Regions from separate parts of the Ramlibacter sp. G4-7 genome, predicted to be linked through region 1. Evidence: predicted binding sites of a transcription regulator. Region 1 holds the regulator's gene; the other holds the start of a gene.
What was found. Region 1 encodes FNR, which switches genes on or off when oxygen is low (the NO sensors DNR and NnrR bind a similar motif). Its sites were predicted from a motif close to TTGATNNNNATCAA; they were not measured.
Positions count from the first base shown of each region.

Region 2: the regulator FNR is predicted to act here: its motif matches at 1,666-1,679, upstream of AC3EGR_RS09410 (MBL fold metallo-hydrolase RNA specificity domain-containing protein).

Region 1 is NZ_JBYNTT010000002.1:304,879-312,518, reverse strand. It holds gene AC3EGR_RS04450 (TraR/DksA family transcriptional regulator) at 1-313, shown strand, start outside; gene AC3EGR_RS04445 (hypothetical protein) at 317-1,198, opposite strand; gene AC3EGR_RS04440 (ribose-phosphate pyrophosphokinase) at 1,378-2,268, shown strand; gene AC3EGR_RS04435 (chaperone modulator CbpM) at 2,279-2,647, opposite strand; gene fnr (fumarate/nitrate reduction transcriptional regulator Fnr) at 2,738-3,523, opposite strand; gene AC3EGR_RS04425 (response regulator) at 3,544-3,930, opposite strand; gene AC3EGR_RS04420 (universal stress protein) at 4,129-4,578, shown strand; gene AC3EGR_RS04415 (hypothetical protein) at 4,759-5,103, shown strand; gene AC3EGR_RS04410 (LD-carboxypeptidase) at 5,156-6,076, opposite strand; gene tadA (tRNA adenosine(34) deaminase TadA) at 6,073-7,461, opposite strand; gene AC3EGR_RS04400 (hypothetical protein) at 7,458-7,640, opposite strand, start outside.
Region 2 is NZ_JBYNTT010000005.1:232,506-240,145, forward strand. It holds gene AC3EGR_RS09405 (sulfite exporter TauE/SafE family protein) at 1-214, shown strand, start outside; gene AC3EGR_RS09410 (MBL fold metallo-hydrolase RNA specificity domain-containing protein) at 273-1,631, opposite strand; gene murQ (N-acetylmuramic acid 6-phosphate etherase) at 1,851-2,780, shown strand; gene AC3EGR_RS09420 (tripartite tricarboxylate transporter substrate binding protein) at 2,909-3,895, opposite strand; gene AC3EGR_RS09425 (hydroxyacid dehydrogenase) at 3,925-4,956, opposite strand; gene AC3EGR_RS09430 (RraA family protein) at 4,959-5,636, opposite strand; gene AC3EGR_RS09435 (alpha-hydroxy acid oxidase) at 5,704-6,936, opposite strand; gene AC3EGR_RS09440 (LysR family transcriptional regulator) at 7,020-7,640, shown strand, end outside.

The DNA of each region.
Region 1 (7,640 bases):
AAGCGAGCTGCAGGGGCTGCTGCAAGCGGCCGCCGTCGCCGGCATCACGCTGGACGCCCCCGGCGAGGTGACCGACTTCAAGGACATGGCAGCGCAGGACACGCGGGCCGTGGTCGACGAGGTGACGCGCGCCCACGCGGCCGACGAACTCGAACAGATCGCGGCCGCCCTGCGGCGGGTGGACGCCGGCACCTACGGGGAATGCGCGGATTGCGGCGACCGCATCGACGAGCGCCGCCTGCGGGCGCTGCCGGCCACCGCCTTCTGCACCGGCTGCCAGGCCGCGCACGAGCGGCCCGCGCCCAGGCGCTGACGCTCAGCGCGCCGCGGCCTGCCGCTCCACCTCGCCGCGCTTCATGCGCAGGTAGGCGTCGCGTTCGACTTCGTGCAGCTGGCGCGGGTACTTTTCGGTCGCCTCGAACCAGGCCTGCAGCCGCCGCTCGAGCTGCTGCTGCGGCGGCGCCGCCAGCGAATCCAGGTAGGCATCGATGGCGAGGTAGTAGCGCATGGTGTTGCGCTCCACGACGCCCCGCATGCCGCCGACGAAGGCGTCGTCATCCGACCGCGACGCATCCAGGCGCGTGAAGCCCACCTTGTCCCGCCCCGTGGTGCCCAGATACACCTTGATGGCGAGCTCGCTGGCCAGGCCATGGCTGAGCGCATAGCCCATGTGCAGGAAGGTGCGATTGGAGTCCAGCGGCACCGCCTCGGCCAGCAGCCGGTAGTCCCGCGTGTCGTAGGGTCCGTCGCCGGACTCCAGCGTCGCGGCGACATAGTCCGGCTTCACGACCGGGGGGCGCCAGCTGAAGGCCAGGCGCGAGGCGGACTCGAGGGACTGCGGGTCCTTCTTGCCGATGCGCACGTCCAGGGTCGTGCCGGCCTGCTCCTGCACGCGCCGGCAGTACTTGGTGTTCAGGTGCAGGATCAGGATCTCGCACCACTGGCCCGGGTCCGACAGCGCGGCCGCGACCTTGGGGAACGGGTGATCGAGGATCGCATACACCTCGCCGTCGACGCGGCGCGAGGCCTGCTCCGACTTGAGCACCAGCGGGCCGCCGAAGGCGTTGCTCGCCAGTTCCGGGGCCAGCGCGGCATGGCGGCCCTGCAGCGCGGCGGGTCCGAGCGCGCCCGCGGAGTGCGCAAGCAAGGGAAGCGACAGGGCGAGCGCGAGCAGCGCCATCCAGGGTTTCTTGTTCATCACGCAACGATAGGCGCTGCGCGCGAAGGCGACGTGTGAAAACGCAATTCCCCGCCTGCCGAGGCAGGCTTCCCGGCTTGTGCTTGCAGACTTCGGCCGCGCCCCCGGTCGCTTCCGCGAACTGGCGTAACCTTGCGCCTGCGGCGCCGCCCACCCAGGGTGGCGCGCGGAGACGACGCATGGACACCATCATCCTGGCCCTGCCCGGCGCGGAAAGGCTGGCCGAAACACTCGCGCAGCAACTGCATTGCGGCGCCAGCACGCTCGAGCTGCACCGCTTCCCCGACGGCGAAGGTGTCGTGCGGCTGCGCACCGGCGTCGACGGCCGCCGCGTGCTGCTGGTGGCGCACCTCGATCGGCCCGATGACAAGACGCTGCCGCTGCTGTTCGCCGCCGACGCCGCACGGGAGCTGGGCGCGCGCGAGCTGGGCCTGGTGGCGCCCTACCTACCCTACATGCGGCAGGACGAGCGTTTCCGGGCGGGCGAGGCGATCACCTCGCGCAGCTACGCGCGACTGCTGTCCTCGACGGTCGATTTCCTGCTCACCATCGACCCGCACCTGCACCGCCTGCCCAGCCTGGACGCGATCTACACGATTCCCACCCGCGTGGTCGCCGCGGCGCCGGCGATCGCCGCCTGGGTGCGGCGCGAAGTGGAGCGGCCGATCCTGGTCGGCCCCGACAGCGAGAGCGAGCAGTGGGTCGCGGACGTGGCGCGCCGGCTGGGCGCGCCGCACGTCGTCATGAGCAAGGTCCGCCGCGGCGACCGGGACGTGCAGGTGACGCTGCCCGAAGGCGCCGCGCACGACGGTCGCACCCCGGTGCTGGTGGACGACATCATCTCCAGCGGCCACACCATGGCGACCGCGGCGAAGGTGCTGCGGGAGGCGGGCTGGGCCCGGCCCTGGTGCGTGGGCGTGCATGCCTTGCTCGATCCCCCGGGGGTCGACATGCTGCACCGCGCCGGCATCGCGCGCATTGCCAGCTGCGACACGGTGCCGCACGCGACCAATGCCATCGCGGTGGCCCCGCTGCTGGCCGAAGCCCTCCGCGGGCAGCTGTCCGCCTGAAACGCGCGCGTCAGGCGTGCGGCTCGCGCCAGGGCGTAGGCCCCTCACGCGGCAGGGTGTGCGGGTGCGGGACGTGCACGTTGAGCGCGCGCAATTGATGCTCCAGCTGCGCGATGCGCTGCAGATAGCCCAGGAGCAGGCTGACGGTGAACAGGTCCAGGTCGTAATGGGAGTGCAGGCGCGCCGCCTCGAGCAGCGGGGGCACGCAGGCAGCACTGTACTCCCGGCTGCCGGGCCCCCCCATCGCCGGCACCAGCGAGCCGTATTCCACCAGTTCGTCCAGCTGCGCCGTGCTCATGCTGCAGATCAGCGCGAGTTCATCCTGGCCGATGCGGCGCAGCGGGTCGAGCCAGGTCAGGTCGGGAATTTCAGTGGCCATGGCAGGCCTCCTTCGCAGGAGTGGCGCGCAAGGCCGCGCGCGCACCGGCACAGCTTACGCCGTGCCGCGCCATCCAGGGGGCCGCCCCGATCACTGGACACGCAGGTCGAACGCGCGCTGCAGGCCCGCCAGGTCCGTGATCCGCACGTGCTTCTTGTCCACTTCCAGCAGGCGCTGCTGGGCGAAGGCGGAGAAAGTGCGGCTGACGGTCTCCAGTTTCATGCCCAGGTAGCTGCCGATCTCCGCCCGCGACATGCGCAGGTGGAATTCGCTCGCGGAGTAGCCGCGGGCCTTCATCCGTTGCGAGATGTTGAGGAGGAAGGCGGCCAGGCGCTCTTCGGCGTTCATCGACCCGAGCAGCATCATCAGGCTGTGCTCGCGCACGATCTCGCGGCTCATGAGACGGGAGATCACGTGCTGCAGGTCGACGCTGGTGGCGGCCAGTTCGCTCAGGTGGGCGTAGGGGATCGCGCAGATCTCGGCATCCTCCAGCGCCACGGCGCTGCTGGCGTGCTTGCCCGAGGCCAGGCCATCGAACCCGAGCAGCTCGCCGGCCATCTGGAAGCCGGTGACCTGCTCGCGCCCGTCCTTCAGGTTCAGGGTGGACTTGAAGGTGCCGCTGCGCACCGCGTACATGCACTGGAAACGGTCGCCCTCGTGGTACAGCGCCTGGCCCTCCTTGATCCGGCGGCGCGCGAACCTCAGGCCGTCCAGCCGCTCGACGTCGCTGCCCGTCAGGCCGCAGGGCAGGCACAGGTCCTTCAGGTGGCAGCTGGAGCACTGCGTCACCAGCGGCGCCGGCGTGCAGGCGGCGTCGCCGGCGTGCGCCCGGTCGATGAAGTGGATGGTGGCGACGGAAGCGGTGGCGGTGGTCATGTTCCCTCCTTCTGGCTTGTTCAATGGACCGCGTGCCGCCCTGCCGTTTCCACGGCACGGGCCAGCTGGTCGAATTCGGTGCTCTTGTCCAGGAAGCTCACGGCGCCCTCGCCCAGGTAGCGCTTGCGGTAGGCCGGGGCGGAGTTGTTGCTGAAGACGACGAAGGCGACCTGCGGGTCCGCCAGGCGCACGGCCTTGAGCACCTGCAATCCGCTGCCGCCTTCCAGCTGCACGTCCAGCACGACGACGTCGGGGTGGCAACGCAGGATGCCGGCGATGCAGCTCTCCGGCGTGGCGGCCTCGCCCACGATGGCGATGTCGGCCGCCCCGAGCAGCGCGTTGACGCGCTCGCGGATCTGCAGCGAATCGTCGGCGAGGAACACCTTGATGCAGCCGTTCGGGGTCATGCCTGCACTATGGGCATCCGGCCGGATTCGCGACATCGGAGCCGGCTGAATCGCTGGCTCGGAGGAGTCCGAATCGCCGCGGCGCGCGGGACTAGGGTCCCTAGGAATCGTCCTAGCCGCCTGGCTTGATCCGCATCAAGCGGTCGCGCGCTGCGTCGTCCCACCATGGGGGATCTCAATGCGAACGGAAGGCAAGCCATGTACAAGCGCATCCTCGTGCCGGTGGACGGCAGCGACACCTCGAACAAGGCCCTGGTCGCCGGCTTGCAGCTGGCGCGCGAGGGCGGCGGCCGCGTGCGGCTGGTGCACGTGCTCGATCCGATGGCTTTCATCAGCACCGGCTACGGGCCGGTGGTGGACTTGCTGGATGTCGGCAAGAAGGGGGCCGCCAAGGTGCTGGCCGACGCCCTGGAGATCGCCCGGGCCGCCGGCGTGCCCGCGGACACGAAGTTGCTGGACGCCCCGGGGGCGCGCATCGGCGAAGACATCGCGGCGGAGGCGCGGTCCTGGGAGGCCGACCTGGTGGTCGTCGGCACCCACGGTCGCCGCGGTGTGAGCCGGGTCCTGCTGGGAAGCGGGGCGGAGCAGGTTCTGCGCATGGCGCCGGTGCCCGTCCTGGCCGTCCGCAGCGACCCGCCGCCGGCCTGAGCCGACACCCGCCAGGCAAACGCACGCTTAGGTCGTATTGTTGACCTTCGGTTACGAATAGGTCGCCTTGCCCGGCGGCCTTCCGTGAAGTCCGTCACCTTGCCAGGCTTGTCAGCCCCGGCCGCCCGGCATACCTTTGGCAGGACCGGTCACAGGCCAATACAAGTCGGTGGGAACAACATGCGCTGGTTCAAAGGCACTCTGCGGCAAAGCATCTATGGCCTCCTGGGCAACCCCCTGGATCCGAGCGAGTCCGTGCTCGATTCGGGCACCGAGGACATCCGCGAAGCGATGCTGGCGCTGCTCACGCAAGCCGGCGGCCGGCAATTCGCCAACGTGACGCGCCGGGTGCGCTATGCCAGCGACGTCCAGGCGCTCTGGTACCTGCGCGGCGACCTGCTCGCCACCCTGGCGACCGTGCACGGTGAGATGGGGGCCCGCCAGCAGGTGCAGCGCGTGACGCGCATGTTCCAGGGCCTGCTTCCCGGCAGCCTGACCTCGCGCCCCAGCCCCCTGATGAACTGAGGGCCTCCGGCGCCCGACGACCAGCGCGGCATCGCCGCGCTTTTTTCATGCCTCAGTGCGCGTGCGCGTGGCCCCAGAACAGCAGGGCGTCGCGCCCTTCCGCGGCGAGCGTCACCTCGGCACCGACCGGCAGGCACACCTTGGTCGGCACGTGGCCGAAGGGCAGCCCGGTCAGGACGGGAGCCTTGACCTGCGTGCGCAGCCAGTCGATCACCGTCTTGAGCTTGAAGCCCTTGTCGTGCGGCACCGGCACCCAGTTGGTGAAGTGTCCGAGCACGATCGCCTTCTGCTTCTGCAGCACGCCGGTGTACAGGAGCTGCGTCAGCATGCGCTCGACGCGGTAGGGATGCTCGTGCACATCCTCCAGGAACAGGATGCCGCCCTTGACCTGGGGAAGCCAGGGCGTGCCGGCGAGCGCGGAGACGATCGCCAGGTTGCCGCCCCACAGCACCCCCTTGGCCTGCATCGGACGCGCGAAGCCCTCGGCGGCCGGCAACTGCCAGCCCGCTCCCTCGCCCTGCCCGCTCGCGAGGTCCTCGAAGCAGGCCTGCATGATCTCGTCGGGTTCGGCCTCGACGCCGAAGTCCTCGCCCACGGCCGGCCCCGACCAGGTCACGCGGCCCGTTTCGACCAGCACCGCGTTCTGGAAGGCGGTGAAATCGCTCAGGCCGACGAATTTCATGCCCCGGTCGATCGCCTTGGCGACCTTCTTGTACGGGATGGCGGGCAGCAGGCGCGTCAGGCCGTAGCCTCCGCGGGTGATGATGGCGATGTCGGCGCCGCTGGCGGTGGCACGCTCGATGGCGCCCAGGCGCGTGGCGTCGTCCCCGGCGAAGCGCATGTGCGTGGAGAACACGGACGGGTCGAGTTCGACCTCGTGTCCGAGTGCCTTCAGGCGCGCGATGCCGCGCCGCACGGCGGCCTTGTTGCGCACGGCGCTCGAGGGGGAAAAGATGTAGATGCGTTGCGTCACGCCCGGAAGTATCCCACCGCCGAGCGGGCGATCTGCTCGCCGTGCTCCTGCACGAAGTGGCCGGCGTGCGGCAGCAGCAAGGGCTCAGGACAGTTGCGGATCTGCGCGCGCAGCGCCTGCATCACGGGCACGCCGAGCACCGGGTCCTGCGCGCCGATCGCCATCATCGTGCGGCCTTCCCAGCGCGTGGCGAGGAAGTTGCGCGCCTGCCGCGAGACGGCGGCGCCGTCGGCTTCGGGATGGTCGGGCACCATGGCAGGAAAGGCGCGCAGCGCCGCGCGGTGGCCGGCGTCCGGGAACGGTGCGTCGTATGCGGCACACTCCTGCGGCCGCAGGTGCGGGTTGCCGCGCGCGAACAGCCGCCCGACACCGAAGTCCGGGTTCTTCGCGCACATCTCGCGCCAGGCAAGGAAACCAGGGGGCAGCGGCGCGTCGCCGGTTCCGAGCGCCGTGTTCATCACCAGCAGGCCGCGGTAGCGCGCCGGGTCTTCCATCGGCAGCGTGAGCCCGAGCAGCCCGCCCCAGTCCTGCACCACCAGGACGATGCCGCGCAGGTCCAGGCGCTCCACGAACTCGAGCAGCACCTGCCGGTGCCATTCGAAGCCGTGCGCGCTTTCGCGCTTGGGCTTGTCGCTCTTGCCGAAGCCGACCAGGTCGGGGGCGACCACGCGGCCGCGGTCCGCGAGGAAGACGGGCACCATGCGGCGGTACAGATAGCTCCAGGCCGGGTTGCCATGCAGGCACAGCCAGGTCACCGGTGCCTCGCGCGGACCCTCGTCCAGGTAGTGCATGCGCAAGCCGGCCAGCGACGGCAGGTCGTTCACGTAGTGCGGCGCCCACGGGTAGTCCGGCAGGCCACGGAAGCGCTCCTCCGGCGTACGGAGCGCGTCGTCGCGCAGGGGTTGGGCCTTCGCCCGCGTCTCCTGCCGGCGGCGGCGGAAGAACTCGGTGAGCAGCGCACCGCATTCGGCGCCGAGAACGCCGCCTGCGATCGCGGTCTGGTGGTTCAGGCGCCCCTGCGCGAACAGGTCCAGGGTAGAGCCCGCGGCGCCGGTCTTGGGGTCGGCCGCCCCGTACACGACGCGGGCGAGCCGGGCGTGGAGCATGGCGCCGCTGCACATGGCGCAGGGCTCCAGGGTCACGAACAGCTCACAGCCGTCGAGGCGGTAGTTGCCCAGGGCCTGGGCCGCCTCGCGCAGCGCGCGGATCTCGGCGTGCGCCGTGGGATCGTGGCTGCCCACGGGCGCGTTGTGGCCGCGGCCCACGACGCGGTCCCCGTGCACGATCACGGCGCCGACCGGCACCTCGCCGGCCGCCAGCGCGCGCTGCGCCTGCGCGAGCGCCTCGCGCATGAAGTGCGCGTCGCGCTCGGCGGCCCCGGTCACTTGGGCTCTTCGGGCATGGGACGCGCCTGCTGCATGGCGCTTTCCGCAGCCTTCTGGAACTGCTGCACCTGCTGCTGCGGCGTCGCCGCGGCCGGTGCGCCGCTGGCCGTGGGCGCCACGCCCGCGCTCACCTGCTTCTTCACCAGCACGCCGACGATCGCCAGCACGACCAGCAACCC
Region 2 (7,640 bases), on a different contig from region 1:
CATGTACGCGGCCAAGGTCGCCACCTTCCAGGTCTTCGGTGCCTTGCCGATCGAGGTGGTGGTGCAAGGGCTGGGCGTCGGCGCGACGCTCATGGCCGGGTCCTTCATCGGACGCTTCGTCGTGCTGAAGATCTCGCCGTCGGCGTACCGGTCGCTGATCGACGGGCTGATGCTGTGCTCGGGGGTGTCGCTGTTGTGGGCGGCTGTGCGCTAGGGGGCGGGGCGCGTGGGGTGAGGGGTGGTCGGTGGGCCACCCTGCAAAACCCACGTCGTCATTCCAGCCCCACCACCTGCAGATAATCCGGCACCGTCACGTTCCACCGCAGCTTGCGTTCGATGCGCTGGCGCAGCGCGTCGGCGGCGGCGGGTTCGCCATGCGTAACGAAGATGCGGCGCGGGGCCGAGGGCGCCGTGCGCAGCCAGGCCTCGATCTCCCCCGCGTCCGCATGGGCCGACAGGGCGTCGATGCGGGCGACTTCCGCGCGCACCGGCACGTCCTGGCCGTGGATGCGCACCGTGGGCGCGCCGGCGGCCAGCGACGCACCGCGCGTGCCACCGGCCTGGAAGCCGGCCAGCAGGATCGTGTTGCGCTTGTCCGGCGCGAAGCGCTCGATGTGGTGCACCACGCGCCCGCCCGTGGCCATGCCGCTGCCGGCGATGATGACCATCGGCCCCTTGCGCGCATTGAGTTCGCGCGACTCCTCCGGCGTGCGCACGATCTGCGCGCCGTGGCAGATCGCATCGCATTCCTGGGCCGAGATGCGCAGCTCCGCCCGGTGGCGGCGGTACACCTCCAGCGCGTCGGTGGCCATGGGGCTGTTCAGGTAGACGGGCAGGTGGTGGATGCGCTTGTGCTTCTTGAGCACCTGGATGCCGTGCAGCATGGTCTGCGCCCGCCCGATGGCGAACGCCGGGATCACCAGCGTGCCGCCCCGCGCGGCGGTCCGGTTGATCACCTCCGCGAGCTGCTCGAACGGGTCGACCCGGGAATGCAGCCGGTCGCCGTAGGTGGACTCGACGACCGCATAGTCGCCCTGCGGCATCGGCTCGGGCGCGTGCAGCACCGGGTCGTCGCTGCGCCCCAGGTCGCCCGAGAAGACGATGGAGCGGGCGCCGTCCGTGATGCGCACCACCGACGCGCCAGGCATGTGGCCGGCATGGGACAGGCGCGCGGTGAGCCAGGGCGTCGGCCGGAAGTCCTCGTGCCAGGGCATGGGCTCGAAGCGCTCCAGGCAGTGCACCGCGTCCGCGCGCGTGTACAGGGGCAGGGCGGGTGCGTGCTTGCTCGTGTGGTGGCGGTTGGCGAAATCCGCTTCCTCTTCCTGCAGCCAGCCGCTGTCCGGCAGCAGGATGCGGCAGAGGTCCCGCGTGGCCGCGCTGCAGAAGATCGCCCCGCGAAAGCCCTGCTTCACGAGCAAGGGCAGGTAGCCGCTGTGGTCGATGTGCGCGTGGGTGAGCACCACGGCCGAAATGTCCCGCGCCTGCACCGGCAGCGGCTCCCAGTTGCGCAGGCGCAGCTGCTTGTAGCCCTGGAACAGGCCGCAGTCGACGAGCACGGCGCCGTCGCGGCCGCGCAGCAGGTACTTGGAGCCGGTGACGGTGCCGGTGGCACCCAGGAACTGGAGCTGCATGCCGCGATCTGGCCACTGCCCGGCCGCTGGCGGTTTGCGCTGGATCAAGCCCGGCGCCCCGCACGGCTGGGCGTGCTGGCGCGGCTTTGCGGCTGGGATACCACACTCGAACGCACGCGATTCCTACAGGCAAGCCCTCCTGGCCGCAGGACCATTGGTTCACCTCTACCATGGGACCATCGCATGCCTGACGTGAAGCAGGAGCCTGCCAGCCAAACCATGGACGCGAATCCCAAGACGTCCCCCCCACTCCCCGAGCCCCCGCTGGACGCGCGCCTGACGGAGCAGCGCAATCCGCGCAGCACGCGGATCGACCAGCTGTCCTCGCTGGAGATCGTCGACCTGGTCAACGCCGAGGACCGGCTGTGCGCCGCCGCGGTCAGCGACGAGCGCGTGCAGATCGCGCGGGCCATCGACCTCGTCGTGGACTGCTTCCAGCAGGGCGGCCGCCTGATCTATGTCGGCGCGGGCACCTCCGGCCGCCTGGGCGTGCTGGACGCCTCGGAGATGCCGCCCACGTACCGCACCGACCCCGACATGGTGCAAGGGGTCATGGCCGGCGGCTACGAGGCCTTGCTGCGCGCGCAGGAGGGCGCCGAGGACCATCCCGGCGACGGCGCCGCCGCCATGGACGAACGCAACGTGGACGCGAAGGACTTCGTGCTGGGCATCGCCGCCTCGGGCACGACGCCCTATGTGCACGGCGCCTTGCAGCGTGCGCGCGAGCGCGGTGCGCGGACCGGTTTCCTGCTGTGCACCTATCCGTCCGAGGAGCTGCTGCAGACGCACGACGTGGTCATCGCGCCGCTGGTGGGACCCGAGGTGGTCACCGGATCCACCCGCATGAAGGCGGGGACGGCGACCAAGATGGTGCTGAACATGTTGAGCACCGGCGCGATGGTGCGCATGGGCAAGGTCTACGGCAACCTGATGGTGGACCTGCAGGTCACCTGCCAGAAGCTGCAGGACCGCGGCGAGCGCATCCTGGTGGAGACGCTGGGCGTGGACCGGGCGGAGGCCGAGCGCCTGCTGGACGCCTCCGGTGGCCACGTGAAGACCGCCATCGTCATGAAGCGCTTCGGCGTCGATGCCGAGGAGGCGCGCAGGAAGATCGAGAAGGCGGGCGGGTCGATCGCGGCGTTGAAGTGAACGCAAGACGGTGGGGTTCGCGTTCGCTCACCGGCCGCGGCGTCGCCGCGCCACCCTACGAAGCGTGGTTCGTCTTGTAGCGTGGCGGTGCGCCAGCGCAGCGGCGAACCCCACCGCGCACGCGTCGCTCACTTGGTCGCGGTCTCGCTCCAGGGCATCTCTTTCCACAGCTGCTTGAAGCCGGCTTCCGCTTCCTTCAGCTCCGCCTCGTACTTGGCCGGCGGCATGTAGCGCAGCGGCGCGAAGTAGCCGGCCGCCTTGGCCTGGAACTCCGGATCGGCGGCGGCCTTCTCCACGGCCTTCACCAGCTGCTCCTTCACCGCAGGCGGCAGCCCCTTGGGCGCGGCGATCCCGCGCAGGGATGCCATCACGATGTCGTAGCCCTGTTCCTTGAACGTCTGCAGGCCGGGGGCCAGCGTCGTGCGCGAGGTGCTCATCTGGCCCAGGTTGCGCATGGGCGAGCCGCCCTTTTCGTACTGCAGCGCCTCGCCGATGTTCATGGACGCCATGTAGATCTGCTTGCCCACCACCCCCTGGTGCACTTCGGCCGCGCCCTTGAACGGCACGTGCGTCAGCTTCACGCCGGCGGCGCGCTCGAACATCATCGCGGCGAGGTGGTCGTCGGAGCCGATGCCCGTCGTGCCGTAGCTCACCTTGCCCGGATTGGCCTTGGCATACGCGACCAGCTCCGCCAGGTTCTTCACCGGCGTGTCGGCGTGCACCGAGAAGTTGCCCGGATCGTCGATCACGTTGCCCAGCAGGTCGAAGCCGCTCCAGTGGTACGTCGCCTTGCGCTCGATGGGGATCGTCAGCACGTTGGGCGTGTTGATGAAGCCGATGGTGTAGCCGTCGGCCGGCGCATTGGCCACCTCGGAGAAGCCGATGCCGCCGCCGGCGCCCGGCCGGTTCAGCACCACGACCGAGGCGTTGTTGCCCAGGTACTTGGCGATGTAGGGCGCGATCAGCCGCGCGGTGATGTCGGTGCCGCCGCCGGGGGCGTAGGCCACGATCATCTTGATCGGCTGCTCGGGGTAGGCCGCGTGCGCGACGGCCGCGACGGCGCCAAGCACCAGGCCAGGCAGCAGCCGGCGCAGCACGGTGGGAATGAACTTCATCTCTTCGTCTCCTTGGGTCTTGCGAGCACTCAGCGCAGGATGCGCGCGCGTCTCTGTTCGTAGGCGGGCCACACCTCGGGGTTGACCAGCCGCGGCGGACGGCCGCCCTGTAGCACCTGCGCGATCTGCTCGGCCGACATGGCGGCCACGTCGCGGCGGCACTCGTGCGTCACGCCCGCGGTGTGGAAGGTGGCGTAGACGTTCTCCATCGCCAGCAGCGGGTGGTCCAGCGGCGGCGGTTCGCGGTCCCACACGTCCACGCCGGCGCCGGCGAGGTGGCCGGAGCGCAGCGCCTCCACCAGGGCCTGCTCGTCGTGGATGCCGCCGCGCGCGGTCGTGATGAAGATGGCGCCCTGCTTCATGCGCGCAAAGGCGCGGGCATCGATCATCTTCAGCGTCGTGGCATCGCGCGGGCAGTGCAGCGACACGATGTCTGCTTCGGCCAGCAGCTCGTCGAGGCTCACGGCACGCGCCCCACGCCGCTCGATCTCTTCCGGTGCCAGCAGCGGGTCGCAGGCGATGACCTCCAGGCCGAAGGCCTTCGCCAGGGCCGCCACGCGGGTGCCCACGTGGCCGATGCCGACCAGGCCCACCGTCTGGCCGCGCAGCTCGTGGCCCATGATCGTTTCGCGGCCGAAGCCGGTCTCGCGGCGCATGCGCTTGTCGCACTCGATCATGCGGCGCGACAGCGACAGCATCATGGCCAGCGTGTGCTCGGACACCGACGCGGCGTTGCCGCCCGCCTGGTTGACCACCAGCACGCCGGCGGCGGTGCAGGCCGCGACATCCACCGTGTCGTAGCCGGCGCCGCTGGAGGAGACGCACAGCAGCTGCGGGCAGCGTGCCAGCAGCTCGGCGGTCACGAACCACTCGCGCGGCAGTTCGTCCTTGGCAGCGGACACGTGGTACACGTTCGCGGCAGCCAGCAGGTCCCATGCCGCGGCCGGGTTGCCGCGGGTGGGGAAGACGGCAACCGAGACGCCGGCTTCGTTCTTCAGCCGCCGGTCGAAGGCGGGGTTGATCCAGAGGTCCGTGCGGACGACGCGTTTGTGGTCGGTCATCGTCAGCGCGACGTGGGATCGCAACCCTGGGCCTTCAGGCGCGCGTCGACCCAGGAGGTGTCGTGCTTGCCCGAGCGGATGTTCTCGATCGTCTTCTGTTCCAGGGCGACCTTCTCCCGGGAGGCAGCCAGCACCTGTTCGACGTCGTCGAAGGGCACGCACAGCAGGCCGTCGGCGTCGCCGATCACCAGGTCGCCGGGCTGGATCACCATGCCGTCGATGGCCACCGGGACGTTGATCTCGCCGGGGCCGTCCTTGTAGGGGCCGCGGTGCGTCACGCCGGCCGCGTAGAGCGGGAAGCTGCCGGCGGCGATCACGTCGATGTCGCGCACCGCACCGTTCAGCACGATGCCCGCGAGCTTGCGCGTGATGGCGTAGGAGAGCATCAGCTCGCCGAACAGGGCGTTCGTCAGGTCACCGCCGGCGTCCACCACGATCACGTCGCCGGGCTGGGCCATGTCCAGCGCCTTGTGGATCATCAGGTTGTCGCCGGGACGGCACTTCACCGTGAGCGCCGGGCCGCCGAGGCGGCCGCCCTTGTGCATCGGGCGCAGTCGCGGGCCGCCCGCCGTCATGCGGGTCATGCAGTCGCTGACGTTCGCGACCGGAATGTCCGCGAAGGCCTGCACGTGGCGCGCGTCCACCTGGCGGCGGCGCTGGAGGATCTGGAAACCGACCATGGTCTTGTCCTTGAAGGGTGCGAGGGGAAAGGGGAAATCACCGCCGAGGCGGTGAGGTATGGGATTCTCAGGCTTTCAGCAGGTAGCTGGCGTCGAGCTCGGCCAGGGTGTTCACGCCCAGCATTGCCATGTTGCGCGAGACCTCCTCGCGCAGCAGCGTGATCGCCTTGCGCACGCCGGCCTCGCCGGCGACCGAGGCCGCGTAGTTGAAGGGGCGGCCAATGAAGACGAACTTCGCGCCCAGCGCCAGGGCCTTGAGCACGTCGGTGCCGCGGCGAAAGCCGCTGTCGATCATCACGGGCACCTCGGGGCAGGCCTGGACGATGGCAGGCAGCACCTTCAGCGGCGGCACGGTGCCATCGAGCTGGCGGCCGCCGTGGTTGGAGACGATGATGCCGTCGGCGCCGAGCTCCACCGCGATGCGCGCGTCGCGCACGTCCAGGATGCCCTTGACCACGAGCTGCCCGGGCCACAGCCGGCGGATCGTGCGCAGGTCGTCCCAGGTGAGGTGGCCCCGGTCGGAGAAATCGCGCTGCACGCTGGACGACAGGATGGGGGCGCCGCGCCGCGCGAAGTTGTTCTCGAAGTGCGGCATGCCATGCTGCACGATCGTGCGCAGGAAGGTGCCGAGGGTCCAGCGCGGATGCGTGAGGCCCTGCCACGCCAGCGAGAGGCTGGGGCGCAGCGGCGTCGAGAAGCCGGCGCGGACGTTGTTCTCGCGGTTGGAGGCGATGGACGAGTCCAGCGTGACCACCAGCGTGCGGTAGCCGGCGGCCTTCACGCGCTCGACCAGCGCGATGCGGTTCGGCTCGTCGCCCGGCAGGTAGGCCTGGAACCACGCCTCGGGGTTGGCCTGCACGATCTCCTCGAGCCGGATCAGGGACGAGCCGCTCATGATCATCGGCACGTTCTCCACGGCCGCGGCCTGCGCAAGCACCAGGTCCCCCCGGTAGGCGGACAGCGCGCTGATGCCCATGGGTGCCATGCCGAAGGGCGCCGACCAGCGCTTGCCCAGCAGGGTGGCGGCGGTGGTGCGGCGCGAGATGTCCACCAGCATGCGCGGCACGAACTCGTACTGCCCGAAGCTTTCGGCATTGGCGCGCAGGGAGGCATTGCGCTCGACGGCGCCGGAGACATAGGCGAACACCGGCTTGGGCAGGTGGCGCTGCGCCTCCCGCTCGAAGTCGTCGAGCGACAGGATGTGGCCCAGGCGCGCCGGCAGCGCGAGCTGCGCGGCGGCGGCTGTGCTGGCCGCGGGTTGCGCCGCGGCCGTGCCGTCGGCGGAGGGTTCGAATTGCATGGACGCGCGAGTGTGGCGCCCGGCCAGCCTCGCGTCCAATACATAATCGACCCCTGATTGATGCCTTGCCGGCATCGTCGCCCATGATCGACATCCGCCAGCTGCGCTATTTCCAGGCCGTCGCCGAGGAGCTCCACTTCGGCCGCGCCGCCGCGCGCCTGTCCATCGCGCAGCCGGCACTGTCGCGCCAGATCCAGCAGCTGGAAGAGGCGCTGGGCACGCCGCTGCTGCGCCGCACGCAGCGCCGCGTGGAGCTGCTGCCGGCCGGCGCCCTGCTGCTGGAACGCAGCCGCGCGATCCAGCAGGAGCTGGCACGCACGCTGGCCGACGTGCGCCGCACCGGCGCGGGCGAGCTGGGCAAGCTGGCGCTGGGCTTCATCCACTCCTCCACCTACGGCCTGCTGCCCACCGTGATCCGGCGCTTCCGGCAGCTCTATCCGGGCATCGAGCTGGAGCTGTCCGAGATGCCGATCACCACGCAGCTGTCGGCCCTCGTGCGCGGCACGATCGACCTGGCGCTGCTGCGCGTGCAGCCGGCGCCGCCCGAGCTGGAGATGGCGATCGTGATGCCCGATCCCTTCGTGCTCGCCGTGCCGGCCCGGCATGCGCTGGCGGGCCGGGAGAAGGTGCGCCTGAAGGAAGTCGCCGGCGAACCCTTCGTGCATTTCAACAAGGCGGAGGCGCCGCTGCTGCACGACCGGGTG